Regions from separate parts of the Mesorhizobium sp. M0037 genome, predicted to be linked through region 2. Evidence: predicted binding sites of a transcription regulator. Region 2 holds the regulator's gene; each other region holds the start of a gene.

Region 1 (7,853 bases), on a different contig from region 2:
AACACGGTGCCAAGAATCAGGAACAGCACCAGATTGGCGTTTGAGGTCGCCGTCAGCGCCGATTCACCGAGGAAGCGGCCGACCCAGACGGCGTTGATCGAACCGTTGAGCGACTGCAGCACATTGGAACCGAGCACCGGAAGCGCGAACAACAGCAGCGTGCGAGGGATTGGGCCGCTGGTGAGATCGCCGGTGCGCCGGCGCGGTAGTATTTTTTCGTCCATGGGCTGTTCGGCGAAGGTTCATCTCAAAGTCCGCCCGGCAATGATCGCCGATTTAACGGACAAGGTCGATGCGGCATTGGAACATGCCACCTGGCGGCTTCACGCTAATCAGTTCTCAAAACATTCGGAATGGGATATGGGTCGTCGCCGCGTGGGGTCGCATATCCTGTTGGATATGATGAATAGGCTGGGGGGATCATGTCCGACAATCCGCTTTTTTCCGAGCGCCTGAACCGGCGCGCGTTTCTTGGAATATCCGCTTTGGGTGCCGCTTCCATGGCGCTTTCAGCCTGCACCACGACCGACGTCGTGGTGCCGCCAACGCCCGCTCCGGCGCCCGAACCGGCTCTGGGCGATGCCGCCACCATGTATTCGGCGCGCGTCGATGAGGGCTTTTCATTGCCGGCAATCCCCGTGGCCAAGCTCGATCCGAAGTTCGTGCGCCAGATCGTGGACGATCCGACCGGCGAAAAACCCGGCACGATCGTCGTCGATACATCCGAGCATTTTCTCTATCTGGTGCGCGATGGCGGCAAGGCAATGCGCTATGGCGTAAGCCTCGGCAAGGCCGGGTTTGGCTGGACCGGCAGCGCCGTGATCCAGGCGCGCAAGAAATGGCCGGTGTGGACGCCGCCGCCGGAAATGATCCAGCGCCGGCCGGAACTGGCGAAATACAAGGACGGCATGCCGCCCGGACCGCAGAGCCCGCTCGGCGCGCGCGCGCTCTATCTGTTCCGCGACGGCAAGGACACGATGTACCGGCTGCACGGCACGCCGGAATGGGATTCCATCGGCAAGAACGCGTCGTCGGGCTGCGTGCGCTTCATGAACCAGGACATCATCGACCTCTACAGCCGGGTCAACGGCGTAGCCCAGGTCTATGTGCGCCCGAACCTGTCGGCCGCGGGCAAGATCATGGCTGTGTCGAGCCGGACCGCCGAGCCGATCGATGCCGGCGTGCCAAGGGATGCGGAGATTTTGAAATAGGTGCCTTCACGGCATCGCTGATCGCCGACAAACGGTTAGAGGCGGACGCGCCGGGCGCGTCCGCCTCTCCGTATACGGCTACTTCTTGGCGAGGCCCGGAAGCGTGACCTGATAGACCAGGAACATGGTGTCGACATCGGCGCCGTCTTCGGCCTTGTAGGGCGCGCCGACCTGAAAACCGTCCTCGGTGAGAAAGTCGTTATCGTTGCCGACGAACAGGAAATAGTCGTCGGGCAGCGCCGGATCGAGCACGCTGACCACCGACATTGCTTCCCACTTCTCCGACAGATTGTTCTTGTCGTTGGGCTTGCCGTCATGCAGGCCGAAACGGCCGAGTTCCTTGTTGTCGTTGATGTCGATGAACGGCGTCAGCTTGGCCGGCGTCACCGAGGGGTCGAGCACGCCCTTGGGCGCCAGCGGCTTGTCGGCGGCATCGAAGGCGCCGCCGGCAATGTCGGTGGCGCCAGAGACGTCGACGACGAAAATCTGGCGCAGCAGCGAAGTATCGCCCTTCACCCCCTGGCCGTTTCCGCTGTCGCGCGCCAGCATCAGGAAGGTCTTGTCGGACAGCGCCACGATTTCGCTCTGCGCGGCGACCTTGGTCTTGTCCTTGGCGTCCTTGAACACCGGCAGCGGCACGGCATATTCATGCACCAGCTTGAGATGGGCCGGGTCGGAGGCGTCGTAGACCAGCGCGCGGGTGTTCTGGCGCGTCGCGGGCGAATCGCCGCCATCCTGGCGGGGCGCCGACTGCAGCACAGTAATCAGCGACTTGCCGTCCGGCGTCAGCGCCATGCCTTCGAGGCCTTGATTGTTCTGGCGGCCGGTTTCGGGATCCTTCGGATCGGGTTCGGCTGCACCGGGGCCCGGATTGTCGGAGGCGAAGTTCGGCGCGCCCTTGCGCATCGGCACCAAAGCGGCGGGCGGCTGCGTTGCCGACAACAGATGGCCGTCGGCCGAGAAGCGGTAGATGTTGGGGCCGTATTCGTCAGAGATGAACATGGTGCCGTCGGGCAGCCGCGCGATCGCCTCATTGTCGAGCGCCAGCTTGCCATTGGCCTCGGGCAGGATCGGCAGGTCGCCATTGGCCGCGCGCAAGCCGTTGAGCGGATCGAGACCGGTGGCGTCTGCGCCCTTGTCGTCGGTGAGCAGCAGGGAATCGGCTAGCGTCGCCTTGACGCCGGTCCTTTCCTGGCCGGCGGTGGGCGTGGCGCCCAGTGCGGTCGGCGTGAACTCGATGCGAATAGTGTTGAGCCGCGGCCGGTAGTCGGTGGTGACGACGACATTGTAGCCGCGATCCGGCAGCAGCCACAGCGAACCCTTGTAGCCATCCGCGCCATGGGTCCAGCTTGCGGCGTCGATCGACATGCCGGAGCCGGAGCCGAAGGTCTCGCCGAACTTGTCCTTCTGATCGGCCGGAATGCGGCCGACGCCGACCAGGCCCTTGTTGACGAAGCCGCCAACGGTGGCGGTGCTGTCGGCAAGGGCAGGGGTCAGGGCGCTAAACAGCGCCAATGCGGCGCCGAGCGACACGGTTCGGTGCAGATTTTTCATGGGATAACCTCTTTGTGACGGAACGGGCCGGAACGGCCGGATGACGAAGCCGCCGCAATCGACGATGCCGCGCCCACCGATGAGCGGTCTAGGACGCGAAGATGATAGTTGCGTGACAGACCGTGTCGCACGCGCTCCGGAACCATTTTCCAGCCTGATCCGTTGCACGCGAGCCCAAGCGTCGCCTGCGATGGCCGGTCGAGCCCCGGGCCCAGGAGGGATAAATGGGTTTCGATCAGTATCACGAGCCACCGGAAGAACTGACGCAGGAGGTGCGGACCTTTGCCCGCATGATCACCTCGTTGATCGAAGAGGCCGAGGCGATCAGCTGGTACGAACAGCGCATGTCGGTCGAGAAAGACCCTCAGGCCAAGGCGATCATGAAGAACGCGCAAGGCGAGGAGTTCAAGCATTTCGGCATGGATCTGGAATTCCTGCTGCGCCAGAAGAAAGACTGGCGCACGGAACTGAAGGAAATCCTGTTCACCACCGGCGACATCGTCAAGGCCGGCGAGCGGGGCGAGAAGAAGGTGGATTGAGGCCCGCCGGCCTTCCTCCGCGGCGGATCAATCGCTGTCGCGGGCGATCAGCTCCAGCGGCCAGACTTCGCGGATGATGCGCGGACCTTCCGGGCCGGCAAAGGCGGGAAGCGAGGCCAGCAGCATTTCGGCCAGCCGCCGGCCCATCGGCTCCAGCGACGGACGGAAGGCGGTCAGCGCCGGCGAGAAATAACGGCAGAGCGGCGTGTCGACGATGACGATCACCGCGATGTCGTGGCCGGGCCTGATGCCCATCTCGGCCAGTGCCTTGCAGCCGCCGAGCGCCATTGCGTCATTGTTGAAGATGATGGCTGTGGGCCGGTCCTTGGAGAGCATCACGCGCGGCGTCACCTGGTAGCCTCCGGCCTCGTTGATGAAGCCGTCGGCGATCAGGCCGGGGTCGACTTCGATGCCATGCCGCCCCAGCGCCTTGCGGTAGCCGTCGAGGAACAGGTAGCCGAAGTTGAGATCCAGCGAAGGGCGGATGGCGGCAATGCGGCGGTGGCCGCGCGCGACCAGCCGGTCGACGGCTTCGTCACCCGCCCTCTCGAAATCGATATCGAGCGAAGGATAGGTGTCGTCGCCGGATTGACTTCGGCCAAGCGTGGCGAAGGGAAAGCCAGCCTTGCTGAGATAGTCGATCCGATCGTCTTCCCGCCGTGTATTGGCCAACACGACCGCGTCGGCTCGGCGCGTCTCAACCACGCGGCGCAGCCTCTCCTGCTGATATTGGCCGGGCTCGCCCATGACGACCATCAGATCCAGGTCATCCTCGGCCAGTCGGCCCTGCAGACCGATCAGGAACGGGATGAAGAACGGTTCGCCATATTGCTGGTCGCCCGGATGCGGCTGCAGCATGAAGGCGATCGAATGGGTGGTGCCTTGCCGCAGACTGCGGCCGGACTGGTTGGGCGAATAGTTCAATTGCTTGGCGGCGGCGAGCACGCGCTGGCGGGTGTCGGCATTGACGTCGGCGCGGCCGTTCAGCGCCCGCGACACGGTGCCGATCGAAATGTTCAGGTGACGCGCAAGGTCATGGATGCTGGACGCCAAGGACAGTTCTCCCCCTGTCTTGGCTAGCACCGGCTGCCGCCCAGGCCAAGGCTTCGGGATGATTTTTCGCTGGCAGCCGATTGACATTCTACGCCATCGGGTGTGTTCTCGTAAACGTTTACGGAGAAACGTTTACGGTGATGCCGGAAATGCCGTGACATTCGGTCTGGAGGGACCGGACGGGAGGAATGCCGGATGATGAATGCCGTCCTCGTCGGCTGTGGTGCGATGAGCAAGGCCTGGCTCGATGCCGCGAGGCAGATCGACGGGCTGGCCATTGTCGGCCTTGTCGATCTCGACGCCGAACGGGCGAAGGCGAGGGCGCACGAATACGGGCTCGACGGCGCGGTAATCGGCACCAGCCTCGACGCGGTGCTCGACCAGACCAGGCCCGACGCGGTGTTCGATGTCGTGGTTCCAGCCGCCCGGCGTGATGTCGCCTTTGCCGCCTTTGCCCATAATTGCCATCTGCTGACGGAAAAGCCGCTGGCCGATACTCCGGAAAATGCGCGCGCCATCGTCGATGCGGCGCGTAACGCGGGGCGCGTCCATGCGGTCGTGCAGAACCGCCGCTATGTCGCAAATGTCCGGCGCATAAGGCGCTTTCTCGACTCCGGCGCCATCGGCAAGCCAACCAGCATCCATGCCGACTTCTTCGTCGCGCCGCATTTCGGCGGCTTTCGCGAGGAGATGGCGCATGTGCTCTTGCTCGACATGGCGATCCACACATTCGACGCCGCCCGCTACATGGTCGCAGGCGATCCCGCCGGCGTCTATTGCCAGGAATGGGATCCGGCGAATTCCTGGTACCGGCAGGGCTCGTCGGCCAGCGCTATCTTCGATCTCGGCGGCGGCAAGCGCTTCACCTATGCAGGCTCCTGGTGCGCGGCGGGCTTCCGCACCAGTTGGGAGAGCACATGGCGCATCGTCGCCGAGCACGGCAGCCTGCTCTGGGACGGCGAGGACGGACTGAAGGCCGAGGTTGTGTTGTCGGTCCGCGACGGCCTGTTCGACCTGACCCAGCCCATCACAGTACCGCCGCTCGATTCCGCCGACCGCGTCGGCGGTCATCTCGGCATCATCAAGGATTTCATCCACGCCATCGAGACCGGCAGCGAGCCGGAAACCCGTGGCAGCGACAACATCAAAAGCCTGGCCATGGTTTTTGGCGCCATCGAAAGCGCCGAGACCGGACGGCGCGTCGCAATCACACAGGAAGCATCATGATGCCAAACCCGCTTCTCGACATCCGTATCGGCACCATGGTGCGGGCCAATCTCGAAGACCCGGCCGCCTACATCAAAGAGATTCTGCCGCTCGGCTTCGAGAGCATCCAGCCCTTCTTCTGGCAGACGCTGGGCGGCAAGGATTTGGCGCGGCTCGCCGGTGAGATTGGCGAGGCGATCGGCGATGCCGATGTCGCCGTGTCGTCGATCGGCGTGTTCGGCAATCCGCTGGAGGATGGCGAGGTCGATCGCGGCGTGCTCGCGGCCTGGGAAACCGTCATCGACAATGCGCATCTGTTCGGCGCTTCGATCGTCAGCGGCTTCACCGGACGTCTGCGCGGCAAGAAGCTGACCGACAGCCTGCCGCGCTTCCGTGAGGTCTGGGGGCCGCTGGCCAAACGCGCCGCCGACAAGGGCGTGCGCATTGCCTTCGAAAATTGCGCCATGGACGGCAACTGGGCCGCCGGCGACTGGAACATCGCCCACAATCCGGACGCCTGGGAGCTGATGTTCAACGAATTGCCCGACGACAATCTCGGCCTCGAATGGGAGCCCTGCCATCAGCTGGTCTATCTCATCGACCCGATGCCGCAGATCCGCAAATGGGCGCCGCGCATCTTCCATGTCCACGGCAAGGACGCGACGGTGCGCTGGGATGTGATCCGCGAGCACGGCGTGTTCGGCAGGCTGCCCTTCGTGCAGATGCGCACGCCCGGTTTTGGCGACAGCGACTGGACGCGGGTGATCAGCGAATTGCGGCTGGCCGGTTACAAGGGCGCCATCGACATCGAGGGCTGGCACGACCCGGTCTATCGCGGCGACCTCGAAATCACAGGCCAGGTGCGCGGGCTGGAATACCTCAAGCAATGCCGGGGAGGAGCGACCTACCTGCCGAACCCAGCGTGAGCGAGGGCCGGTGGGAGGAGCCGGCCTGACAGATTGCCAAGCACTGCCGACAAGCACTGCCGAAAAGCGAACGACGAACCCCTCGGCTCACCGAGGACAAAAGGGAGGAACGTGCATGAGCATCGCAATGAGAACGACACTTCTGCGCTCGACCGTCGTGGCCGCCGCCACGGCGCTGTGCGCTGCCATCTCCACTCTGCCGGCGCAGGCGCTCGACGCCCAGTGGTGCAAGGATGTCCACATCCGCTTTTTCGTCGGCGGCGCCGAGGGCGACGCTTTCGGCACCATCGTCTACAATGGCGCCAAGCAGGCGGGGTCCGATCTCGGGCCGAAGGTCGACTACATCTTCTCGCAGTGGGACGTCGAGAAGATGGTGCAGCAATTGCGTGAGGCCGTCGCCGTGAAGCCAAACGGCATTGCCATGATGGGCCATCCGGGCGACGCCGCGATCATGCCGCTGGCCGAACAGGCGCATAAGGACGGCATCAAGATGATGTACCAGAACGTGCCGGTGCCGAAGGTGGTGGACGCGTTCGGCGGCGGCTATGTCGGCGCCCAGCAGGAGCAGCAGGGCCGCGCGCTCAGCACTGAGGCGTTCAAGCTCGGGAAGCTCAAGTCCGGCGACAAGGCAATCATGATCGGTCCGTTCGAGAACGAGGCCCGCGGCGCGCGCGAGCGCGGCACGGTGGCAGCACTCAAGGAAGCCGGCGTCGAGGTCATCCAGCTGTCGTCGCCGCCGAGCGGCGAATGGGCGTCCGACCCCAATTTGGCGATCCCGGTGATCACCGCGGCCCTGCTCAACAATCCCGATGTCAAGGCGGTCGGCTATCCCGGCGGCCAGATGCTGGGCAACGTCGCCACCTACATGCAGGCGGCGGGGCGCAAGCCGGGCGACATCTTCAATTTCGGCTTCGACACCAGCCCGCAGATCGTCGAGGCGTTCAAGGGCGGCTGGGTGCAACTGACGGCCGATCAGCAGCCTTTCCTGCAAGGTTATCTGCCGATCCTCAGCCTTTGCCAGCAGGTGGTGCTGGGCCTGGCGCCGATGAATGTCGATACTGGCGCCGGCTTCGTGACGCCGCAGAATTACGAGATCGTCGCCGAGCTCGCCAAGCAGGCGCTGCGCTGACCTCCCAAACTGCCGGCTGGGCGCAAGCCCGGCCGGCAGGACCGCCGGCACCAGGCCGGATGATACCACAGGAGCGAGGATCACCATGGCCGAACGCATCATCGAACTGCGCGACATCAGCAAATCCTATGGCCAGGTCTATGCGCTGGGCGGGGTCAATCTCTCGGTCGACCGCGGCGAGGTGGTTGGCCTGATCGGCGACAATGGCGCCGGCAAATCGACGCTGATCAAGATC
Region 2 (7,853 bases):
CCATCGCCGTGTCGCCGGAAGTGATCCTGATGGATGAGCCCTGCTCGGCGCTTGATCCGATCGCCACCGCCCGTGTCGAGGAGCTGATCGACGAACTGCGCCAGAACTACACGATCGTCATCGTCACCCACTCGATGCAGCAGGCGGCGCGCGTGTCGCAGCGTACAGCGATGTTCCATCTCGGCTATCTCGTCGAGGAGGGCGCCACCGACAAGATGTTCACCAACCCCGACGACAAGCGCACCCAGGACTACATTACCGGCCGCTTCGGCTGAGCCGTCCGGCGGGTGAATTTTCAGGCACGAGGACCAAGATCATGGGTGAACATACCGTCGCCTCCTTCGATGAAGAGCTCGGGCAGATCAGCAAGCTGATCCGCGACATGGGCGATCTGGCAGGCTCGATGGTCAGCGGCTCGACCAGGGCGCTGCTCAATTCGGACAATGCGCTGGCACAGCGTGTCGTGTCCGACGACGCCATCATGGATGCGCGCCAGCGCGAACTGGACGACCGCGCCATCACGCTGATCGCCAAGCGCCAGCCGATGGCCAACGATCTGCGCGCCGTGGTCGGCTCGATCCGCATGGCGGGCGACCTCGAGCGCATCGGCGACCTCGCCAAGAACATCGCCAAACGCGTCGGCACCGTGGGCTTGAGCGTCACGCCGCGCGACCTCTCGCACTCCATCGACGCCATGGCGCAACTGGTGCTGATCCAGGTGCAAGGCGTCGTCGAGGAATATGCCGCCACCGATGCGGCAGCGCTTGCAAAACTCAGGAATGACGACGAGCGCATCGACGTCAAATACACGTCCGTGTTTCGTGAGCTCTTGACCTACATGATGGAAGACCCTCGCAACATCACCGCCTGCACGCATCTCTTGTTCTGCGCCAAGAATCTTGAGCGCATCGGCGATCATGTCACCAACATCGCCGAAAATGCGTATTATGTGCTGACCGGCCAGCAATTGCCCGCCAATCGTCCGAAGCAGGACGAGACGGCGATGGCCACGCCGGCCTGATGAGGGTGAACTGCCTATGATCGCGCCACGCATCATGGTCGTGGAGGACGAGGAGCCACTAGGCGTGCTCCTCCGCTACAACCTCGAATCCGAAGGCTATCAGGTCGAGGTGGTGACACGCGGCGACGAGGCCGAGATCCGCCTGCAGGAAAACGTGCCCGATCTCCTGGTGCTCGACTGGATGGTGCCGGCTGTTTCCGGCATCGAGCTCTGCCGGCGGCTTAGAGTGCGGCCCGAAACCGAGCGGCTGCCGATCATCATGCTGACCGCGCGCGGTGAGGAAAGCGACCGCGTGCGCGGCCTGTCCACCGGTGCCGACGACTATCTGGTCAAGCCATTCTCGACGCCGGAGTTCATGGCGCGCGTGAAAGCGCTGCTGCGCCGCGCCAAGCCGGAAGTGCTGTCGAGCGTGCTCAAGGTCGGCGACATCGTGCTCGATCGAGAATCGCACCGGGTCTACCGCAAGAAGAGCGAGATCAGGCTCGGACCGACCGAGTTCCGGCTGCTCGAATTCATGATGCGCCATCCCGGCCGCGTGTTCTCGCGCAGCCAACTGCTCGACAATGTCTGGGGCGAGACGATCTATATAGACGAGCGAACCGTCGACGTGCATGTCGGGCGGCTGCGCAAGGCCGTCAACAACGGCCGCATGCCGGATGTCATCCGTACCATTCGCGGCGCCGGCTACGCTATCAGGGAAGACTAGGATGCTGCGCGTCGCGCCGTTGCCGGCCATTCAGGCGACATGCTTGCCGGATTTCGCCTGAATGCCCGGCGCGAAAATCTCCTGGTCGACGAAGCCGAGCGCGCGCATGGCGCAGCCTTCGCGGATCAGCGGCAGCTCGTTGGGCTCGGTGTCGAAGGAGATCGATTTCGAGTGCTGGCCGCCGGCGGTCTGGGCGATCGCTTCGCGCAATGCCGGTTCGATCAGGTCGAAGGCGGCGGCGCTGACGCCGACCATGGCGACGGGTGCCGGATCGATCAGAGCAAACAGGCTGCCGAGGCCGAAGCCGAGCGCCTCACCGGCCCTGCGATAGGCTTCGCGCTCCGGGCCATCGGTTTCGCGGGCGCGCGCGGCGAGTGCGCGCATATCAGCGTCGCCGATATCGACCGGCTCGGCATCCTCGCCCATCATTTTGGCGCTGCGCCAGATGGCGTAGTTTCCGGCATAGGCCTCGACGCAGCCGCGCCGCCCGCAGCGGCAGAGCGCGCCGCCCGGACGGTGGATCATGTGGCCGAACTCGCCGCCCGAGGAATGGGTGCCGGTGAACAGTTCGCCTTTCAGCACCAGTCCCATGCCGATGCCGTGCGACAAGAGGATGGCGATAAAGTTGTCGCGGTAGCGCTCGGGCTGGCGCCATTGCAGCGCCACCGCCATCATATTGCAGTCGTTCTCCATGGTGGCCGGAATGCCGAATTCCACTTCCAACATGTCGGCGAAGGCAATGTCGGTCAGTGGCGTGATTGGCGACCACAGCATGGCGCGCGCCTGCGAATCGGTGATGCCCTGGATGCCCATGGCAATGCGGGCGATGCTCTGGACATCGAGGTCGGGATCCTCAAGCCGCCGCCGGACGATTGCTACGCATTCGCCAATCAGCTCGTCGCACGGCTTGGTCAGCGTGTCCAGCCGGCGCTGTTCCTCGGCGACGACGTGGCCGGCATAGTCGATGACGGTGACGGACAGGAAATTGAGCGACAGCACGACGGTCATCACCGCCGCCGCTTCCGGGTTGAGGCCAAGGCCGACCTGCGGCCGGCCGCGTCTCAGTGCGCCTGTCTCGCCAGGTTTGCCTTCAATCAGGACGCCTTCTTGAATCAGATCAGACGAGATTGCCGATATGGTCGAGTGGCTGAGGCCGGTGGTCGCCGCAATCTCGGTCCGCGACGGCTGGCCGGCCCGGCGCACGGCCGAAATCACCATGGCACGGTTGCGACGGCGCAGATCGTCGTGGCGGATTCCAACCGACATTTGTTTCCTCCCGGCCTCCTCGCGCCTCATGATAGTGAAGGCGTTCGACGGCACCAGCCAAATATTGGCAGACGCCGGCAGCCCTGTCATTGTTTATTGCGGACCTCGAAAAAATTCGGCAAGGCCATCAGAATCCATCAGAATCGATGTTGACAGCGCCTTATCATTGAACCAGTATTTTTTCGAGGCTCGAAAAAATAGGGCCTCTGTGTGCCGGCCCTCGGGCCAGTTTTGTCGCGCCGCACCCGGCGCAGGGAGGATTATGATGAACAGATTTGCAGCCGCCATGCTGGCGGGTGTCGCCATGTCGCTGGCGCTGATGTCGGTCGCGCAGGCGAAGGACAAGGTCATCGGCGTGTCGTGGTCGAACTTCCAGGAAGAGCGCTGGAAGACCGACGAGGCGGCGATGAAAACGGCGATCGAGGCTGCCGGCGACAAGTACATTTCCGCCGACGCGCAGTCCAATCCCGGCAAGCAGCTGACCGACGTCGAAAGCCTGATCTCGCAGGGCGCCAACTCGCTGATCATCCTGGCGCAGGACGCCTCGGCCATCGGCCCGGCGGTGCAGAAGGCGCTGGACGAAGGCATTCCGGTCGTCGGCTATGACCGCCTGATCGAGAACAAGGACGTCTTCTACCTGACCTTCGACAACAAGGAAGTCGGCCGCATGCAGGCCCGCGAAGTGTTCAAGGCGAAGCCCGAAGGCAACTATGTCTTCATCAAGGGCTCGGGCTCGGATCCGAATGCCGATTTCCTGTTCTCGGGCTCGATGGAAGTGCTCAAGGAAGCCATCGACTCGGGCAAGATCAAGAATGTCGGCGAGGCCTATACCGATGGCTGGCTGCCGGCCAATGCCCAGAAGAACATGGAACAGTTCCTGACCGCCAATGACAACAAGGTCGATGCCGTGGTTGCGGCCAATGACGGCACCGCCGGCGGCGTTGTCGCCGCGCTGACGGCGCAGGGCCTTGCCGGAACGGTTCCGGTCTCGGGCCAGGACGGCGACCATGCCGCTCTGAACCGCATCGCGCTCGGCACGCAGACGGTGTCGGTGTGGAAGGACGCGCGCGAACTCGGCAAGAACGCCGCCGAGATCGCCTCGCAGCTTGCCGATGGCAAGAAGACGGGCGACATTGCCGGCGCCAAGGACTTCACCACGCCTGGCGGCAACACCGTCAAGTCGCTGTTCCTGACCCCCGTCGCGATCACCAAGGACAACCTCAACGTCGTCATCGACGCCGGCTGGATCAAGAAGGACGAAGTCTGCACCGGCGTCGCCGCCGGCAGCGTCGCGGCTTGCAACTGATCTCGACGACTTGAAGAAATTAGGCGGCCCGGGGGGGGCCCCCGCGGGGGCGTTTTCTCTACGAGAATTGTGTGTTTCCGCCATCGGCGGCAAACTTCTAGGCTGTGGTCCGGCATCCGCGCCAGACGGCAAGCCGCTGGAGGACATCATGACCGACACGACCTCAAATCCGCAGGCCGATACGGCACGAGCGTCTGAACTCGGCGCGGTCGCCCGGTTCCTGAAAGCGACCGAGCTCGACACGCGCATGCTCGGCATGGTCGGCGCGCTGCTGGTCATCTGGGTCGGCATACATATCCTGTCGGGTGGGCTTTTCCTGACGCCGCGCAATCTTTGGAACCTGTCGGTGCAGACGTCCTCGGTCGCGATCATGGCGACCGGCATGGTACTGGTCATCGTCATGCGCAACATCGACCTTTCGGTGGGCTCCGTCGAAGGCGTGATCGGCATGATCATGGGCGTGGCACAGGCCGAATTCCTGATTCGCGTCATCGGCTTCCAGCTTGGAAACCCCTGGCTCTGGATCGTCGCGCTTGCCGCCGGCGTGGTGCTTGGTCTGCTGATCGGCGCGTTCCAGGGCTTCATCATCGCCTATATGCAGGTTCCGGCCTTCATCGTGACGCTTGGTGGCCTGCTGGTCTGGCGTGGCATGGCATGGCTCATCACCAGCGGGCGCACGGTCGCGCCACTCGACGCCACCTTCCAGCTGATGGGCGGCGGACCACGCGGCTCGATTGGCGCCGCTGCCAGCTGGATCGTCGGCATCGTCGCCTGCGCGGCGGTCGCCTTCGCGCTGCTCAACGGTCGCTCGCAGCGCAAGCGCTTCAGCTTTCCACTGCGCCCCGTCTGGGCCGAGACCCTGCTTGGCGTGGTCGCTTGCGCGGCCATCCTCGGCGCCGTGTGGATCGGCAATTCCTATCCATGGCCGATCGGCATCGTGCGCCAGTACGCACAGCAGAACGGCATCACCGTTCCCGAAGGCGGGCTGTTCATCGCGCATGGCATCGCCATACCGGTGCTGATGGCGGTGACTGTCGGCATCATCATGACGTTTATCACCAAGCGCACGCGTTTCGGCCGCTATGTCTTCGCCATCGGCGGCAATCCGGAGGCAGCGGAACTCGCCGGCATCAACACGCGCTGGGTGACCATGAAGGTGTTCATGATCATGGGTGTGCTGGCTGCAATCAGCGCGGCGATCTCGTCGGCCCGTCTCAATGCGTCAACCAATGCGCTGGGCACACTGGACGAGCTTTTGGTGATCGCGGCCGCCGTCATCGGCGGCACGTCGCTCGCGGGCGGCGCCGGAACGGTGATGGGCGCCATGCTCGGCGCGCTTCTGATGCAGTCGCTGCAATCCGGCATGGTGCTGCTCGGCATCGACTCGCCGCTGCAGAGCATTGTCGTTGGCGCTGTCCTGGTCATCGCCGTCTGGCTCGACACCGTCTACCGCAAGCGGGTCTAGGGAGGAACGACTATGGAAAAAACTGCTCCCACCGGTACGCCACTGATCGACATGCGCAACATCTCGATCGCGTTCGGTGGCATTCGCGCCGTCGACGATGCGTCCATCGATCTTTTCCCGGGCGAAGTGGTGGCGCTGCTTGGCCACAACGGCGCCGGTAAGTCGACGCTGATCAAGATCCTGTCGGGCGCCTACAAGCGCGATGCCGGCCAGATCTTGGTCAACGGCCAGGAGGCCTCGATCTCCAATCCGCGCGACGCCAAGAAATACGGCATCGAAACGATCTACCAGACGCTTGCGCTGGCCGACAATGTCGACGCTGCCGCCAACCTCTTCCTCGGCCGCGAACTGATGACCGCGTGGGGGACACTCGACGATGTCGCCATGGAGGCCGAGGCGCGCAAGGTGATGGGCCGGCTCAATCCGCGCTTCCAGCGCTTCAAGGAGCCCGTGATCAAGCTATCGGGCGGCCAGCGCCAGTCGGTGGCGATCGCACGCGCCATCCTGTTCAACGCCCGCATGCTGATCATGGACGAACCGACGGCGGCGCTCGGGCCGCAGGAGACGGCGCAGGTCGGCGAACTGGTAAAGCAGCTCAAGGCCGACGGCATCGGCATTTTCCTGATCAGCCACGACATTCACGACGTGTTCGAGCTTGCCGACCGGGTCTGCGTAATGAAGAACGGCCAGGTCGTCGGCACCGCGCTCACCACCGATGTGACGCAGGACGAAGTGCTCGGCATGATCATCCTGGGAAAGTGTCCGCCCGGCGCCATTCCCGGTCCGGGTGCGCTGAAGATCGCGGCCTGAGACCACGATATCATCGGCTCTCATCTTCACCGATGTTCGACCGATAAGCCGGCTAAATATACGTGATATGCCAGCCGTCATTATGGCTTGGCCGCGCCATTGTCTTGCCGCGGCGAGTTGCCCATAAAGGTTCCCGAACCGTCCATGGGCCTGCGTTGAAGAAGCTTTTCCCGATCCTTGCCTTCATTGCCGTTGCACTGATCAGCCTGACGATGGCGGGCTTCGCCTATTTCGCCACCCAGGAAGCGGCGCGCATCAAGTTCGAGGCGACGGCCGACGACGCGCTCAACCGCATCGAAAGCCGTATCGATCTGCATCTGTCACTGCTGCGCTCGACGCAGGCGCTGTTCGACGCCCGCAACGGCGAGATTTCAGGTAGCGAATTCAAGGCCTTCTCCAGCGCCCTCAATCTCGATAACAATTTCGCCGGCCTGCGCGGCATCGGCTATCTCAGGCTGGCCAAGACCGGTGACGAAGCGGCGGTCGAGCGCGACATGTTGCGCGACCGCGGCGCCGGCCACACGGTCTATCCGGACACGACACAGCCGTGGCGCACGCCCGTCGTGCTGTTCGAGCCGCTCGACCCTGCCAACGAATCCACCATCGGCTACGACATGTTCACCGAGCCGGTGCGGCGCGAGGCGATCGAAAAAGCGCTGGCCGATGACGCACAGCACGCAAGCGGTCTGGTCCAACTCGGCCAGGACACGGGGGCGGCGCAGACCTTTACCGGTTTCCTGGTCTTCGTCAGGCTCAATGTCAAAACCGCGCCGGATGGTATCAACGCGTCCAGATCATCGACATCAGGCCTTCTCTACGCGGCCTTCCGCGCCCGCGACCTGTTCCAGACCGCGCTCAGCCGCACGCCTTTGCTGCCGGTCAACACCGCGGTCTATGACGGCACGGCCGACGCCGACAATCTTCTGTTCCAGTCGGAGACGCCGCCGGTTGCGAGCTTTGGCGACAGGCTGTTGGTGACGCGCAAGATCATCGTCGCCGGTCGGCCGTGGACGGTGCTGTTTCGGCCGACAAGTGCATTTTCGCAACCGTCCTCGCGCGCCATTCCGGTCATGCTCGGGCTGTTCGGCCTGCTTCTGGCCGGCGCCATAGCGTTGGTGGCCCGCTACCAGGAGCGCGCCTACGACGCCAAGTCGCTGCTGCATGAAACGACGGAAAAAAGCCTGCTCGAAAAGGATTTGATGCTGCAGGAGATGAAGCATCGAATCAAGAATTCGATCACGCGGGTGCTGGCGATTGCGCGCCAGACGGCAGCGCAAGC
Region 3 (7,853 bases), on a different contig from region 2:
ACAAGCAATGGCTCGATCCCAGCATGACCTATTCGTCGGCGCTCTATGCGACCGGCGCCAACGACCTGGAAAGCGCTCAGGCCGCCAAATACCGCGCGCTGGCCAAGGATACGGGTATCGGCAAGAAGGACCATGTGCTCGAGATCGGCTGCGGCTGGGGTGGTTTTGCCGAATTTGCCGCGCGCGAGATCGGCTGCCGCGTCACCGGCCTGACCATCAGCCGCGAACAGCACGATTTCGCCAAGGCGCGCATCCAGAAGGCGGGACTGTCTGACAAGGTCGACATCAAGCTGCAGGATTACCGAGACGAAACGGGCACTTACGACCGCATCGCCTCGATCGAGATGTTCGAGGCGGTCGGCGAAAAATATTGGCCGGTATTTTTCGGCAAGATGAAGGCATGCCTGAGGCCCGGCGGCACCGCCGGCCTGCAGATCATCACCATCAACGAGGCCGCTTACGACACCTATCGGGCGCGGCCGGATTTCATCCAGCGCTATGTCTTCCCAGGCGGCATGCTGCCGACGCCGTCGATCCTGAAGACGCTGGGCAGCGACCATGGCCTTGCCCATCTGCGCGAGCGCGTCTTTCCGGACGACTATGCCCGCACGCTTGCCGAATGGCGCAACCGCTTCTGGGCGTCGTGGGAAAAGATCGTCCCGCTCGGCTTCGACGACCGCTTCAAGAAGCTTTGGGAATTCTATCTCCACTATTGCGAAGCCGGCTTCAGGGCCAGCTACATCGACGTGCGCCAGGTGGTCTACAAGGCCTGATCCGAAGCGTGATTGAGCGGGCGTATGCCCGCTCGTTTTCCCTGTTAGCTGCACGTTGCCTCAAAGCAGGATGCGATACTTCGCAAACCCGGATTCGCCCTCGCCGGCCGGCTCGATCTTGAGCGATTTCACTCCCGATATAAAATCCTTCGCTTTGGGGCCGGTCTCGAACACGACGCTGGTGCCGGGCAGCGGCGTGAACGACCAATTGTCGTCGGCCGAGGGATTGATCGTGCCTTCGCTGACGACGTAGCGCACGATCACGTCGCGGTTGGTGTCCGGCGCCTCGTAGATGATCTTCGAGGCATTGATGTCGGGGAAATTGCCGCCACCGCCGGCGCGGTAATTGTTGGTGGCGACGACGAATTTCGCTGCCGGATCAATAGGCTTGCCGTCGAAGCTGAGGCCGACGATGCGGTTCGAGCCGGCATTGGCGACGCCACCCTTGGCATCGTATTTCGGCAGCTGCGACAGGTCTATTCCGTAGCTGACGCCATCGATCACATCGAAATTGTAGGACGGGAATTCGGTGTCGATGAGCGCCTGGTCGGCCTTGCCCGGCTCGATCTTCCTGAAAATGCCGGCCGACATTTCCAGCCATTCCTTCACTTGCGCGCCGGTGATTTCGACGGCGCGCACCGTGTTCGGATAGAGATAGAGGTCGGCGACGTTCTTGATGGCGAGGTCGCCCACCGGCACGTCGGTATAGTAGTCGGCGCCGTTGCGCCCGCCGGCCTTGAAGGGTGCTGCCGCCGACAGCAGCGGCACATCCTTCCACTGCGTGCTCTTCAATATGTCCTTGAGGTACCAGCTCTGCGCCTGGTTGACGATCTGCACCGACGGATCGTCGGCGACCAGCGCGAAATAGGAATAGAGCGGCGCCGAGGTCTTGCCGACCGGTCGGCGGACATAGGCAAGTGTCGCCTCATGGTCCGCCTTCAGCGCATCGACGACGCGCTGGTCGTCCGCCACCGTCGGCTTGTTTGCCTTGTCGACGCGCTGGTAGATCGGCCTTGCCTCCGATGTGGCCGAGGCTACGCGCCATTTCGATCCGTCCCGTTCCAGAAGCAGATCGATCAGTCCCATATGCGAGCCCCAGAAACCGCCCATCACGGCGGGCTTGCCCTGCAGCGTGCCTTTCTCGGTGTCGACGCCTTCGAGCGCCTGAAAATCCTTCTTGCCGGGGAAGACCAAATGCTGATGGCCGGTGAACACCGCATCGATGCCTTCGACGCCGGCGACGAAGAAGGAGGCGTTCTCCATGCCGTCGCCCTGCTTGATATCGATGCCGGAATGCGAGAGCGCGATGACGATGTCGGCGCCCTCCTCCTTGATCTGCGGAACCCAGGCCCTGGCCGCCTCGACGATATCGCGCGTCCTGACATTGCCTTCCAGGTTCTTCAGGTCCCAGACCATGATCTGCGGCGGCACGAAGCCGATGATGCCGATCTTGATCGGCTGCTCGGCGCCCGACCCGTCCTTGATCTTCTTGTCGAGGATGACATAGGGCTTGAGGTAGAGCTTGTCGTCGCGCGGGTTGGCGGCAAGCTCGGTGCCGCGGATCAGATTGGCGCAGACGAACGGGAAATTGGCCCCGGCCAGCACCTTGTCGAGGAACGACAGGCCGTAGTTGAACTCGTGATTGCCGAGCGTCGAGCATTCATAGCCCAGCAGGTTCATGCCCTTCATGATCGGATGCAGATCGCCTTCCTTGAGGCCCTTCTCATAGGCGATGTAATCGCCCATCGGATTGCCCTGCAAAAGATCGCCATTGTCGATCAGCATCGCATTGGTGGCTTCCTTGCGCACCGCCGCGATCAGTGAGGCCGTCCGCGACAGGCCCATCGTGTCGTTGGCTTTGTCTGCGTAGTAGTCGTAAGGCAGCACATTCACATGGATGTCGGTGGTCTCCATAATCCTCAGATGCGCCTGATTGGCCTGCGCGCGGGCGGAAAACGGATGGAGCATGATCAGCGCCCCGCTGGCGGCCGTACCGGCAAGAAAACTACGGCGGGAGACGGGGTAATTGAGATGCGGCATTGGTTTTCCTTCCCAGCGACGTGACAAGATCCCAGCCCCGGGCGGAAGCTTCGCGCCGAAAACCGGCCATGTCCATCGGGAAGTCAGTCGATCAGCAAAAGGTGACGGCTGGATGAATATCCTTGGCCGCGGTTGAGAACCTCAGCCCTTGTCATCGTCGCCCTGGGTGATCAGCCGCGCGCTGCGCTGGCCGGTGAAATAGATCCATAGCCAGCTAAGCGACACCGAGAGCCGGTTGCGGAAACCGATCAGGAAGTAGATATGCGCCACGCCCCACAGCCACCAGGCAAGCCATCCCGTGAGCTTGATCGAGCCGAAATCGATCGCGGCTGCCCACTTGCCGATCGTCGCCAGGTCGCCGGCATGTTTGTAGCGGAAAGGCCGCGGCGCGCCATCGCCGGCCAGCCGCGCCCTGATCGTCGCGGCGACATGCTTGCCCTCCTGCTTGGCCGAGGGCGCCACGCCGGGCACCGGTTTGCCGTCCGGCCGCAAGACATGCGCGGTGTCGCCGATGACGAAGATTTCAGGACTGTTCGGCACGGTCAGATCGGGCTCGACCATTACCCTGCCCGCCCGGTCCACCGGCGCGCCCAGCCACTCTCCCGCGGGGGAAGCCGCCACGCCGGCGGCCCACAGGATGGTTCGCGCCGGCAGATGCGTATCGCCAAAGACGACGCCTTCGGCATCGAGGCGCGTGACGGCGCGGCCAAGCTCGACCGTGACGCCCCGCCGCTCCAGCGCCTTGCGCGCATAGTCGGACAGCTTTGGCGCGAAATTGGCGAGGATCCTGTCTCCGGCCTCGACCAGCACCACACGCGCCTCACGCGTGTCGATGTTGCGGAATTCGCCGCGCAGCGTTTCATGCGCGAGTTCGACAATGGTGCCGGCAAGCTCCACGCCGGTCGGGCCGCCGCCGACGATGACCAGTGTCAGCAGTGCCTGGCGCTTGGCCGGATCGGTCTCGCGCTCGGCCTGCTCGAAGGCGAGCAGGATGCGCCGCCGAATGGTGGTTGCGTCTTCGAGCGTCTTCAGCCCGGGCGCGAAAGGCTCCCATTCGTCGTGGCCGAAATAAGCATGACGCGCGCCGGTGGCGAGCACCAGCGTGTCGTAGGGAACAGAACTGCCGTCCTCAAGCAGCACGCGTTTGCCTGGACGGTCGACGCCGGTGACGTTGCCGAGCAGGGTCGTCACGTCCTCGCGCTTGCGCAGCAGATGACGGATCGGCCAGGCAACTTCCGAGGTCGCCAGCGAGGTGGTCGCCACCTGGTAAAGCAGCGGCTGGAAAAGGTGATGGTTGCGCTTGTCGACCATGGTGATGCGCACGGGTGCGCCGGCCAGCGCCCGGGTGAGTTCGAGACCGCCGAACCCTGCGCCGACGACAACGACATGATGGCTGGTTTCACTCATCGCATTCACCCCTGTTTGTCTCTCTTTATCTAGTGATTTTTGTGCACCGCAACAATGTCGCGGCGCGCTAGACTGCCGCGCGTAAGGCTGCCCAGGACTCGTCGCCGGATGTCGCGAATGCCTATGTCGGCAAGCCTGGACGGGTATAGCCTTGCAGGGGCTGGAACCACGGGAGTGAAGCATGGCCAACGACGATGACAAAGATCGCAAAGGGCGGGCGCAATATTCTTCGCCGCCTTGCTTCATGCACGAACTCGATCCGGAATTTCGCGCGCCATTGACCGACTGGACCGATGTGCGCCGTTGGCGCAAGGCCGAGCGCGAGCGTCTGATCGCGGCACGGTTGGCGGTTTCGGCCGATGCGCGGGTGGCGATGTCGCGGGCTATCACCGAAGGCCTCGACGCGGCAATCGGCGACATTGCCGGCCGCATGGTCAGCCTGTACTGGCCGTTTCGCGGCGAGCCGGACCTGCGGTCGTGGATGGCGTCGATCAACCAGCGCGGCGGCCGCACGGCACTGCCAGTCGTCATCGAGAAGGGCCAGCCGCTGATCTTCCGCGCTTATGTGCCTGGCGACCGGCTGGAAAAAGGCGTCTGGAACATCCCTATCCCCGCCGAAGGCGACCCGGTGCTGCCCGACGTCGTCATCTCGCCGATCGTCGGCATCGACCCGCGAAACTACCGCCTGGGCTATGGCGGTGGCTTCTTCGACCGCACGCTGGCTGCCATGCCGTTCAAGCCATTGGTCATCGGCGTCGGCTACGAACTGCAGCGCATAGCCACCATCTACCCGCAGCCGCACGACATCCCAATGGATAGGCTGGTGACCGAGACTGCTCAGGGCTAGGCCAGTTCCGGCTTCATGCCCATCGCCGTGCGATCGACGATCTCGCGCAGGGCAAACGACGAATTGATCTTGGTCACGTGCGGCATCGCCGACAACCACTCCTTGTGGATGCGCTCATAGTCGACCAGATCCTTGGCGGCGATGCGCAGGATATAGTCGTATTCGCCCGACATCAGGTGGCACGACAGCACATTCGGGCAGCGCTTGATCGCCGCCTCGAAATCCGACAGCGTCTTTTCGAACTGCCCCGACAGCGATATGTGCACGATCGCCGTCATCTGGTGGCCGAGCGCTGCATTCGAAAGCCGGGCGTGATAGCCGCGGATGGTGCCGGATTTCTCCAGATTGTCGAGCCGGCGCGAACAGGCCGATTGCGACAGGCCGACCCTTTCAGCGAGCGCCGCATTGGGTATGCGCCCATCCTTCTGCAGTGCCTCGAGAATGGCGATATCGATCCTGTCGAGCGGCATTTAGAGTGATTCCTGCGAAAATTATGCAATTTCGCGCAACGATTATCGAAACACGTCACCTCGCGCAAGCGCATTCGCAAACACCTGCGCAACGATTCGTGGTTCACTCGGTTGATACAGGGAACGAGCCCGAAGGGCCGGATCAGGAGAAGACTATGCGCGTCGGCTGCCCCAAGGAAATCAAGAACCACGAATACCGAGTCGGCCTGACGCCGGGCTCCGTCCGCGAATATGTCGCGCATGGCCATGAAGTGCTGGTCGAAAGCGGCGCCGGCGCCGGCATCGGCGCCGATGACAATGCCTACCGCGCCGCCGGCGCCACCATCGCCAGGACCGCCGCCGACGTGTTCGCCAAGTCCGACATGATCGTCAAGGTCAAGGAGCCGCAGCCCAACGAATGGGCGCAGCTGCGCGAGGGCCAGATCCTCTACACCTATCTGCACCTGGCCCCGGATCCGGAGCAGACCAGGGGCCTGCTCGCGTCCGGCGTCACCGCAATCGCCTATGAGACCGTAACCGACGACCGCGGCGGCCTGCCGCTCTTGGCGCCGATGTCGGAAGTTGCCGGCCGCCTGTCGATCCAGGCCGGCGCGACCGGGCTGCAGAAGGCCAATGGTGGCCGCGGCGTGCTGCTCGGCGGCGTGCCCGGCGTACTGCCCGGCAAGGTCACGGTGCTCGGCGGCGGCGTCGTCGGCCTGCATGCCGCCCGCATGGCGGTCGGCCTCGGCGCCGACGTCACCATCATCGACCGCTCGATCCCGCGCCTGCGCCAGCTGGACGACCTCTTTACCGGCCGCGTCCACACCCGCTACTCCACAGTCGAGGCGCTTGAGGAAGAATGCTTCTCGGCCGACATCGTCGTCGGCGCCGTGCTCATCCCGGGTGCTGCTGCACCCAAGCTGGTCACTCGCGAAATGCTGTCGGGCATGAAGAAGGGCTCGGTGCTGGTCGACGTCGCTATCGACCAGGGCGGCTGCTTCGAGACTTCGCACGCCACCACCCATGCCGAGCCGACCTATGAGGTCGACGGCGTGATCCATTACTGCGTCGCCAACATGCCGGGCGCCGTGCCGGTGACCTCGGCGCACGCGCTCAACAACGCGACGCTGCATTATGGCCTGCAGCTGGCCGACAAGGGCCTGAAGGCACTGGTCGACGACCACCATTTGCGCAACGGCCTCAATGTCCACAGGGGCAAGATCACCAATCGCGCCGTCGCCGAAGCACTCGGCTATGAGCTGGTCGAACCGAAAGTGGTTCTGGCTGCCTGACCAGACGCCTTAATCGACTCAAGCAGTTCTGCCTCCCTCACCCGCCGGTTGCGCCGGCGGGTTTTTTATTGGCCGCGTGCTCACAAATTGCGGGCTCTAAGGCAACATCACGGCGAAACGGCCCGGCTTGGCGGTGCTTTTGCCTGCCGATGTGGCATTTTTGTCATTCCAATATTGGCGAGCGTCCTGTTAGAACACGGACGGGTTTGTTCTTATGCTAAGGGGCTAAAATGTTCATCTCTGCTAAATCCGTTCTTCTCGGGGCCGTTTCGGCAATGGCTTTGATATCGGTAGCGCATGCCGCCGATGTTGTGCAGCCGGTGGAAGAACCTGCCGGTTTCAACTGGAGCGGCGCCTATGTCGGCATCGGCGGCGGCTTCGGCGCCACCGTGCATCGCATCAGCGTCGACCCGGTGATCGACTTCAACGGGATCGGCGGCAACGGCGTGTTTGGCGAAATCACCGCCGGCTACGACTATATGGTCTCCGAGCGCTTCCTGCTTGGCGGCTTCATCGACGCCAACATCGGGAATATCGGTCCGTCGATCAGCCTTCCGGGCGCTGATATCGACCTGACGAACGCTTATGGCTTCGACGTCGGCTTGCGCGCCGGCTATCTCTTGAACCCCGATACACTCGGCTATGTGCTCGGCGGCTACACCTGGAACCATTTCAAGCTCGAGGGTTCGGGCTTTGCCGACGGTCTCGATTTCACGGAGAACCGTGGCGGCTATGTCGTCGGCGTTGGCATGGAAACCGTGCTGCGCGGCAACTGGACGATTAAGACCGAGTACCGCTACGCCAACTATGGCGACGACTCGGTGGCTGACCTCGGCATTATTGGCGGCCCGGGAACCTCTCTGGATGTCGAGCCATCCAGCCACACCTTCCACATCGCGGCCAACTACCGCTTCGGCGCCCAGAATGGCGGCGGGGCCTCGTTTGCTGCTCCGACCTACAACTGGACCGGCTTCTATGTCGGCGGCGCGCTTGGCGCCGGCACGGTGGTACATGACCTGACGCTGGGCGGTGCCCTCGAGTTGGA
Region 4 (7,853 bases), on a different contig from region 2:
GCCGTCACGCATCTCGGGGCTCTGTCGCTTGTCATGGATTGGGCTAACCTCGCCAGGCGCGGTGACACGCGCGCTTCGCGAAGGACTCCAGTCTAGCCGCGCCGGAAGGGATAGAGGAATTGCTGCCAGTATCCGTTCGGAACGGGATGTCCGTGAATGCCGTAGCCGTTCGGCCAGCGCCCTTCCGGCATATGATGGGTACCGAACAGCCGGTCGAGCAGCGGGAAATGGATGGCGAAATTTACGTCGATCGCTTCTTTCTCGAGGCCGTGATGCCAGTGGTGGTAACGCGGCGACACCAGCACCTTTTCGACTGGACCGAAACTGGTTCCGATGTTGGAATGGATGAAAGACGAATAGACGTAGACGATCAATATATACGTCTGGATAGCCGATTCATCGAACCCCAGCACGAACATCGGGGTTGCCGTCAGGCTGCGCAGCATGATGATTTCCAGGAAATGCATGCGCGCACCGGCAATCCAGTCCATCGACTTGGCGGAATGGTGCACGGCATGAAACTTCCACAGCCAGGGAATGCGATGAAAGGCCCGATGCACCCAATACTGGGCAAAGTCGGTCAGGAACATTACCGCCATCAGTTGCACCAGCCACGGCAAGTCGTGGACCCAGGCGCGCACCGAACCAAGGGCGCCCTGTGCATTGACGAAGTTGGACGGCGCCAAGGTCAGGTAGGTCAAAATCTGCACCAGCAGCGATGAGACCAGATAGTAGAACAGGTCCTCGCGCCATTCGTCGCGGAACACGGTCTGATCCTTGTTGCGCGCGAAAAGACGTTCGAGCGGGACGAACAGCACACCCATGAACAAGGCGTTCAGGATGAAGAAATCGAGCCCGAAGAACACCCCGTCGATGTGCAGTTGATGGCGCACCGGAAGCATGCCGACCAGCGACGCCAGCAGCACAGTGAACATCGCCGCCGCGCCGAGCGTCTTTTGCCTGCGCAGCGTCATGCTGAGGATCGCCAGGATATAGCCGGAGATGAGGACGAAATAGAGCACCGGCTTGAAGAACAGCATCTGGTGGATGGGGGCCAGATCCGGCATCGATGTAAGCGACGGGTAGCGCAGCACGATGACCATCAGCAGGGCGGTGACCCCGGCAAGCAAGCCAATCGAGCCGGACAGCCAGCCAGAACCGAACGGCCGTTTGGCGCGCGGCGTTTCAAGTTCACTTACAACGCGTCTAAGGAAATTTGCCACCGCCCCCTATGCCCCGCCTTTTTGACAATCGCAAAAAGCTCTCGTCGGAGATATCGACTCTTTTGCTACAGCAGGGCTCATTAATATTTAATCGCCACGACCCTGCACATGACGGGTGACTATCGCTTTTGGGCGATTGGAAGAGCTATGATTGCAACAAAAGAACACCGGCCACTATAGTCGGAATCTTTCCTGGATGCGACGGGCGCATTCAAGCGGCGTCAGCCGGCTGGTGTCGACTTCGAGGTCGTAGTCCATGCCGTTGTGGACGCGTCCATATTGCCAGCGCGCCAGGCCGGGCAGCCTGTCGGCGCGCGCGGCCTTGCGCGCTTCCAGCACCTCCAGCGGCGCCATGACGCCGACCAGATGCAGGTCAAAGCTCGACAGCAACTCGACATACTCCGCATCTCTTCATTGAAGATCACGTCGTCGACGATGAGATTGTTGCCTTGCCCGGCCATGGCGGCGATGGCATGGCGCATGCCGCGCATGGCTCGCGCGCCGACCGGCCCGCTCCTGATCACCACCGACGGCTTGCCGTCTTCCAGCACGGTCTCAAAGGAAAACCCGTCGGCATGATCCTACAGCGCCGGCGGCAGCATGTCGATGAAAGCATCCATCTGGACATGCAGGAACGGTTCAGTGGCGATCGTTTGCAGCGCCCTGGCGATCGAGCTTTTGCCGGCGCTGCCGACGCCATTGAGCAGGACGATTTTGGCCGTCATGTCGCCCCCTCGGCCTATCGGTTGCGCACGACGATACAGGCGCCGCCGACGCTTTGCAGTTTCTGGCAGATGACGTTGGCGGCGGCACGGTCGTCGACGCCGATCCTGACGGCGTAGATGCCGCGTCGGCCGATCGGCGTGCGCACCCGGCTGACCACCGGGTCACGACCGGAAAGCAGCGCCGGAAACCGGCTCCTGACCCGCAGCCACTGATTGATGGCAGCTCCCCTGCGGAAATTGCCGGCCACCTGGACGCCCCATGGCTTCACATTGATCGACGCCATCGCCACGGTTCTCGACATGATCACCGGCAGCTTGCGGCAGGCGACGGCAAAGCCGGTTTTCGCGTCGAGCGGCTCGACCGTCCCGGCGTAAGCGCTGTCGGAAAACTTGTCGACGGGTTCGCCCATGACGTCGAAGACGTAGCTCTCGGTCTCCATCGGCAGGAAGCCGCCCGAACCCAGCCAGCGCGACACCCGGTTCTCGCCGGCATTGTAGGCGGCCGCCGCCAGGCCGAGATTGCCGTAGGCGAGCTTCATCTCGCCGAGATATTTCGCCGAAGCCGGGATCGCCTGCTCGATGTCGAAAGGATCGGCCAGCCCGCGCATCTTGGCGGTGCCCGGCATGAACTGGGCGATGCCTTCGGCACCGACCGGGCTAACCGCATTGGGATCGAAGCGGCTTTCTTTCCAGATCAGCCGGGCGAAGTAATCCTTCGGCAGGCCGTTCCGCTCGGCATGCGTCTCGATCAGGTCACAGACACGGCCGATCAATCGTTTCGCCGCCGAGCGCGATTGCGGTGGATCGGCAAGTGCCTGTCCGGCACCCAGCCCGCAGAGCAGGATCACACCGGCTTTGAGCAGCCCCCGCATGGCTCATTCGGCCGCGGCTTTGCCGTGCTGTCCAAACCGCTGCTCGATATAATCGGCAACCATTTTTTCGAAATCGGCGGCGATCGACGGACCGCGCAGCGTCGCCGACTTCTTGCCGTCAACGAAAACGGGCGCGGTCGGCGTCTCGCCGGTGCCGGGCAGCGAGATGCCGATATCGGCGTGCTTGGATTCGCCGGGGCCGTTGACGATGCAGCCCATCACCGCGACCTTGAGGTTCTCGACGCCGGGATATTTCTCCCGCCAGACCGGCATGTTCTTGCGCAAATCGGCCTGGATGTTCTGGGCGAGTTCCTGGAACACGGTGGATGTCGTGCGGCCGCAGCCGGGGCAAGCGGCCACGATCGGCACGAACTGACGGAAGCCCATGGTCTGCAGCAGTTCCTGCGAGACCTGCACCTCGCGAGTGCGATCGCCATTCGGCTCCGGCGTCAGCGAGATGCGGATGGTGTCGCCAATGCCTTGCTGCAAGAGGATGCCCATGGCAGCCGACGAGGCGACGATGCCCTTGGATCCCATGCCGGCTTCGGTGAGGCCAAGATGCAGCGCATGGTTGGAGCGCGTGGCAAGCTCGGTATAGACTGCGATCAAATCCTGCACGCCACTGACCTTGGCCGACAGGATGATCTTTTCGCGGGCGAGGCCTATCTCTTCGGCCATTTCGGCCGACAGGATCGCCGACTGCACGATCGCTTCGCGGGTTACTTCCTGCGCCGTCAGCGGAAAGCCTTGGCGCTGGTTCTCGTCCATCAGCCGGGTGAGCAGCTCCTGATCGAGCGACCCCCAATTGACGCCGATGCGCACCGGCTTGTCATGCCTGATCGCCATTTCGACGATCGCTGCGAACTGGCGGCCCTTCTTGTCCTTGAAGCCGACATTGCCGGGATTGATGCGGTATTTGGCCAGCGCCTCGGCGCAGGCTGGATGGTCGGCCAGCAGCTTGTGGCCGATATAGTGGAAGTCGCCGACCAGCGGCACATTGATGCCGAGCCGCTCGAGCCGTTCGCGGATGCGCGGCACGGCGGCGGCGCTCTCGTCACGATCGACGGTGATGCGCACGATCTCGGAGCCAGCGCGATGCAAAGCCGCAACCTGCGCGACGGTTTGGTCGATATCGGCCGTGTCGGTGTTGGTCATCGACTGCACGACGACCGGCGCGCCGCCGCCGACGACCACGCCGCCGACATCGACGCCGACCGATGTCCGGCGCGCAAAGGGGGAGGAAAAATACCCGGTCATGCCGGCAGCCTCTTGATCACCCGAGCGACACACGTCCACGTCGACGCACGCTCAATCAGCTATCAGCGCATAGCGCTGAGGTTCGGGCATGAGGTGGAGGAGCAAAGATGGCTTGTCAATGGCGACAGACAAGCAGAGCCGCCAAATCGCAGCAGCGCGGCGACCCCACAGACGGGTTTCGCCGGCCAACAGTATCGGAATCAGTAGCAAAAACAGGCCTCCGGCGGCATGTCGCCACCGGAGCGATAGTCACGCGCCAAGGCGGCGCGTCTAATCCTGGAAGGGCGTCAGTGTCTCGTCGGTTTCGCCTTCAGTTTTTCAATCTCGTCCTTGAGTGCCAGCTTGCGTCGCTTCAGATTCACGATTTCGAGGTCGTCGACCGATGGATGGTTCATCGCATCGTCGATCTCGCGTTCGATATCACCGTGTTTCCGCTGCAACTCATCAAGATGGGATGCAAGAGACATGATTGGTTCTCCCTTTCATGGTTTCCTCGATTGCAGCCGTCAAAGGCACGTCCACCGCAGGTCGCATCTGTGACGGCACCATGACAGTCTGCCACCATCCGGCTGCGATGTCGAATGCTGCGTGGTAGCATTCCACGACAATGTGATATGTGATATTGGCTGCGCGCCGGCGGCAATTGATGCCGCCCCCGCCCAATCATGCCCATTGCCGGGCGCCGCAGACATGCAGACGGTAGAGAATGTCCGACCAGGAAAAGGCCGATGTCCGCCTCGAATTTTCCCGCCTGAAGCAGGAGCATGCCGATTTCGACGCGGCCATCAATGCGATGATCGCCATGGGCTGCGACCCCTTGCAGATCCAGCGCATGAAGAAGAAGAAGCTTTTCCTCAAGGACCGGCTGATGGCGCTGGAAGACAAGATCATTCCGGACATCATCGCTTAGCCGACGGCCTCGGGGCCTAACTGCTCACCCCGCTATCGACAGCCGCGCCGCGCGATGGCGCAGCAACGTCAGCAATTCGTCGGTCTTCTCCGCTGAAGTGTCGATCGGCACCACCAGGCACATCGTCGCCTCGACCTTGCCGGCGGCCGCGAAGACAGGGGCGGCCAGGCATTTGGTGTAGGCGTCGACCAGCCCCGAAGTGATGCAATAGCCGGTCGTTCTGGCCGTCGCGATATCGGCAATGAAGTCGTCGAACTGCAGCCTGCGGCCGTCGGGCAGCAAAAGGTCGTCTTCCGAGACCATGTCCTGGATGGCGGCCCTTTCCAATCCGGCCAGAAGCAGCCGCCCCGATGCCGTCCATGGCAGCGGGATCTGCAAGCCAGTGGCCGAGCTGATGCGGAACGGCCTGGTGCCGGGGCTGGAATGGACGATGGTATAGCGCCCGCTTTGCAGCATGCACAATTCGGAGGTCTCGCCGGTCTCGCGCGACAGATTGTCGACCTCCTGCCGGCCCCGCCTAAGCAGGTCGTTGCCCCTGACATAGTCCATCCCATAGAGGTAGAGCTTCTTGCCGAAATAGACCCGGTTGCCGTCGCCCTCCATCTCCAGGAGACCCGCATCGACTAGCGAACGCACCAGCGTATAGGTGGTGGAGCGCGGCGCATTCACCCCCTTGGCGAGATCGCCAATGCCGATGGCGCGCTGCGTAACATGCAGGAAGTCCAGGATCTCCAGCACCCGGTTGAGGCCCTTCTCGCGCGAGCCGGAGGTCTTGTCGGGCGTCGGGCTCTCGGCTGGACCAAGCTCCGCCCGATCCGTGAGTCCATTGCTGTCTTGCATAACTGATTCCTGATGTTAGTATCTGTCTTGTATAGGATACATATGTCTATTGTAAGAGACAATTCAGGTCGGCGACACGTGTGTCTGTAGGGGAACTCAAACAACAGGAGGTCGCAGTGAACGACGCATCCAAGCGAGATTTTCTGAAACTGGGCATGGCCGGGCTTGCAACGGCGGGCGTGATGACCGCTGTCAGCGCCGAAAAGGCGGCGGCACAAGCCGCATCCGACAGCGTTCTGCGCACCGCGCTTGACCGCGGCAAGCTGATCGTCGGCACCGGCAGCACCAACGCGCCATGGCATTTCGAAAACGATGCCGGCGAGCTAGTCGGCATGGACATCACCATGGGCCGCATCCTGGCCAAGGGTCTGTTCGACGATCCGAGCAAGGTCGAGTTCGTCATGCAGGATCCGGCGCAGCGCATCCCCAATGTCACCACCAACAAGGTCGACATTACCATCCAGTTCATGACCATGACCGCGCAGCGCTCGCAGCTGATCCACTTCTCCAGGCCATACTATGTCGAGGGCGTCGCCCTGCTGACGCTGCCGACGGCGGAAAACAAGACCTTCGACAAGCTGCTCGCCGGTGGTTCGGCGACGCGCATCTCGATCCTGCAGAATGTCGATGCCGAAAGCTCGGTCCATCACGCCCTGCCGGAGGCGCAGGTGCTGCAGATCGACACCCAGGCCAATGTGCTGCAGGCACTGGAATCGAAACGCGCCGATGCCGCCGCTGTCGATCTTTCAACCGTGCGCTGGCTGGCCTCGCGCAACCCCGACAAATATTTCGATGCCGGCAAGAGCTGGTACTCGATGCTCTACGGCGCGGCCGTCAGGCAGGGCGACCTGGACTGGCTGACGTTCGTCAACCAGACCTTCACCATCGCTATGTTCGGCCATGAGACCGCACTCTACGACGCCGCCTTCAAGGACTATTTCGGCCAGGAGCCGCCGGCCCGCCATCCGGGTTTCCCGGTTGTCTGACAAGTGCTGGCGGAAGGGTTAGCCCTTCCGCCTTATAGGTGGCATCCCCTTGGTTATTGCGGGAGACGCATGGGCTATACGCTCAACTTCAACCTGATCTGGCGCCATTTCGACAAGCTGTGGGGCGGCCTTCTGCTCAGCCTCGAGCTTGCCGTGATTTCGATTGCCATCGGCGTCGTCATCGGCCTGGTGCTGGCGGTCTGGTATGTCTCGGCCGGACGCGTGGTGCGCGCCATCATTGCGGCTTACGTCGAATTCATCCGCAACGTGCCGCTGATCCTGCTCGTCTATCTCGTCTTCTACGGCCTGCCGACGGTGATCGACGTCGCCTACGACGCGCCGACCTCGTTCGTGCTGACGCTGTCGGTCTATAGCGGCGCCTATCTGGTCGAGGTGTTCCGCTCCGGCCTGGAAGCCGTGCCGCGCGGCCAGCTCGATGCCGGCAAAGCCATCGGCCTGACGCCCTGGCAGCGGCTGGTTCATGTGCGCCTGCCGACCATGCTCCGCATCACGCTGCCGGCGCTGTCCAACACCTTCATCTCGCTGTTCAAGGACACGTCGATCGCCTCGGTGATCTCGGTGCCCGAGCTCACCTTCGGCGCCCAGTGGATCAACTTCAACACCTTCCGCATCGTCGAGGTCTATCTGGTGACGACAGCGATGTATCTGGTGACCGGTTACACCCTGCTGTTCGGACTGCGGCTGGTCGAACGCCGGTTCAGGGCTGCGCGCTGACATGCTGAGCCAGATCCTCTACGCCGTACCGTTCCTCGCCCAGGGCTTCGCCATCACTTTGTGGGTGTCGCTGCTGGTCGTGGTGCTGTCGCTGATTGCCGGCGTCGCGCTCGGCGTCGGCCTGGTCTACGGCCCGGCGCCGCTGCGCTGGGCGGTGCGCATCTTCTCCGACACCATCCGCGGCATCCCGATCCTGGTGCTGATGTTTTTCGTCTATTACGGCCTGCCGGCCATCGGCCTGCATCTGCAATCCTTCTCGGCGGCGGTGCTGGCGCTGACCTTGTTCAAGACGGCGCAGGTCATTG

Evidence for each region. The regulator PhoB, encoded in region 2, activates phosphate uptake and scavenging genes when phosphate is short. The targets are predictions, from matches to a motif close to TGTCATNNANCTGTCAT.
Region 1: NKJ78_RS14365 (esterase-like activity of phytase family protein) is a predicted target of PhoB. The motif match lies at 2,867-2,883, and genes of this name have one in related genera.
Region 3: NKJ78_RS16675 (bifunctional 2',3'-cyclic-nucleotide 2'-phosphodiesterase/3'-nucleotidase) is a predicted target of PhoB. The motif match lies at 2,915-2,931, and genes of this name have one in related genera.
Region 4: NKJ78_RS23410 (YdcH family protein) is a predicted target of PhoB. The motif match lies at 4,614-4,630, and genes of this name have one in related genera.

The regions. Positions count from the first base shown of each region.
Region 1 covers NZ_JAMYVB010000008.1:75,840-83,692, forward strand. Annotated here, with positions in the region: gene NKJ78_RS14355 (MATE family efflux transporter) at 1-224, opposite strand, end outside; gene NKJ78_RS14360 (L,D-transpeptidase) at 423-1,211, shown strand; gene NKJ78_RS14365 (esterase-like activity of phytase family protein) at 1,290-2,765, opposite strand; gene NKJ78_RS14370 (ferritin family protein) at 2,990-3,304, shown strand; gene NKJ78_RS14375 (LacI family DNA-binding transcriptional regulator) at 3,332-4,357, opposite strand; gene NKJ78_RS14380 (Gfo/Idh/MocA family protein) at 4,553-5,584, shown strand; gene NKJ78_RS14385 (sugar phosphate isomerase/epimerase family protein) at 5,581-6,489, shown strand; gene NKJ78_RS14390 (substrate-binding domain-containing protein) at 6,605-7,618, shown strand; gene NKJ78_RS14395 (ATP-binding cassette domain-containing protein) at 7,704-7,853, shown strand, end outside.
Region 2 covers NZ_JAMYVB010000013.1:14,147-21,999, forward strand. Annotated here, with positions in the region: gene pstB (phosphate ABC transporter ATP-binding protein PstB) at 1-275, shown strand, start outside; gene phoU (phosphate signaling complex protein PhoU) at 317-1,021, shown strand; gene phoB (phosphate regulon transcriptional regulator PhoB) at 1,038-1,727, shown strand; gene NKJ78_RS19655 (ROK family protein) at 1,758-2,993, opposite strand; gene xylF (D-xylose ABC transporter substrate-binding protein) at 3,259-4,299, shown strand; gene NKJ78_RS19665 (sugar ABC transporter permease) at 4,448-5,764, shown strand; gene NKJ78_RS19670 (ATP-binding cassette domain-containing protein) at 5,777-6,574, shown strand; gene NKJ78_RS19675 (CHASE domain-containing protein) at 6,730-7,853, shown strand, end outside.
Region 3 covers NZ_JAMYVB010000010.1:63,444-71,296, reverse strand. Annotated here, with positions in the region: gene NKJ78_RS16680 (SAM-dependent methyltransferase) at 1-773, shown strand, start outside; gene NKJ78_RS16675 (bifunctional 2',3'-cyclic-nucleotide 2'-phosphodiesterase/3'-nucleotidase) at 834-2,813, opposite strand; gene NKJ78_RS16670 (NAD(P)/FAD-dependent oxidoreductase) at 2,955-4,220, opposite strand; gene NKJ78_RS16665 (5-formyltetrahydrofolate cyclo-ligase) at 4,402-5,067, shown strand; gene NKJ78_RS16660 (Lrp/AsnC family transcriptional regulator) at 5,064-5,537, opposite strand; gene ald (alanine dehydrogenase) at 5,693-6,808, shown strand; gene NKJ78_RS16650 (outer membrane protein) at 7,084-7,853, shown strand, end outside.
Region 4 covers NZ_JAMYVB010000017.1:45,125-52,977, forward strand. Annotated here, with positions in the region: gene NKJ78_RS23385 (Stf0 family sulfotransferase) at 1-12, opposite strand, end outside; gene NKJ78_RS23390 (sterol desaturase family protein) at 93-1,223, opposite strand; partial or broken gene NKJ78_RS23395 (chloramphenicol phosphotransferase CPT family protein) at 1,398-1,948, opposite strand; gene NKJ78_RS23400 (lytic transglycosylase domain-containing protein) at 1,963-2,820, opposite strand; gene ispG (flavodoxin-dependent (E)-4-hydroxy-3-methylbut-2-enyl-diphosphate synthase) at 2,824-4,077, opposite strand; gene NKJ78_RS23410 (YdcH family protein) at 4,365-4,544, opposite strand; gene NKJ78_RS23415 (YdcH family protein) at 4,784-4,987, shown strand; gene NKJ78_RS23420 (IclR family transcriptional regulator) at 5,012-5,827, opposite strand; gene NKJ78_RS23425 (transporter substrate-binding protein) at 5,983-6,813, shown strand; gene NKJ78_RS23430 (amino acid ABC transporter permease) at 6,883-7,548, shown strand; gene NKJ78_RS23435 (amino acid ABC transporter permease) at 7,550-7,853, shown strand, end outside.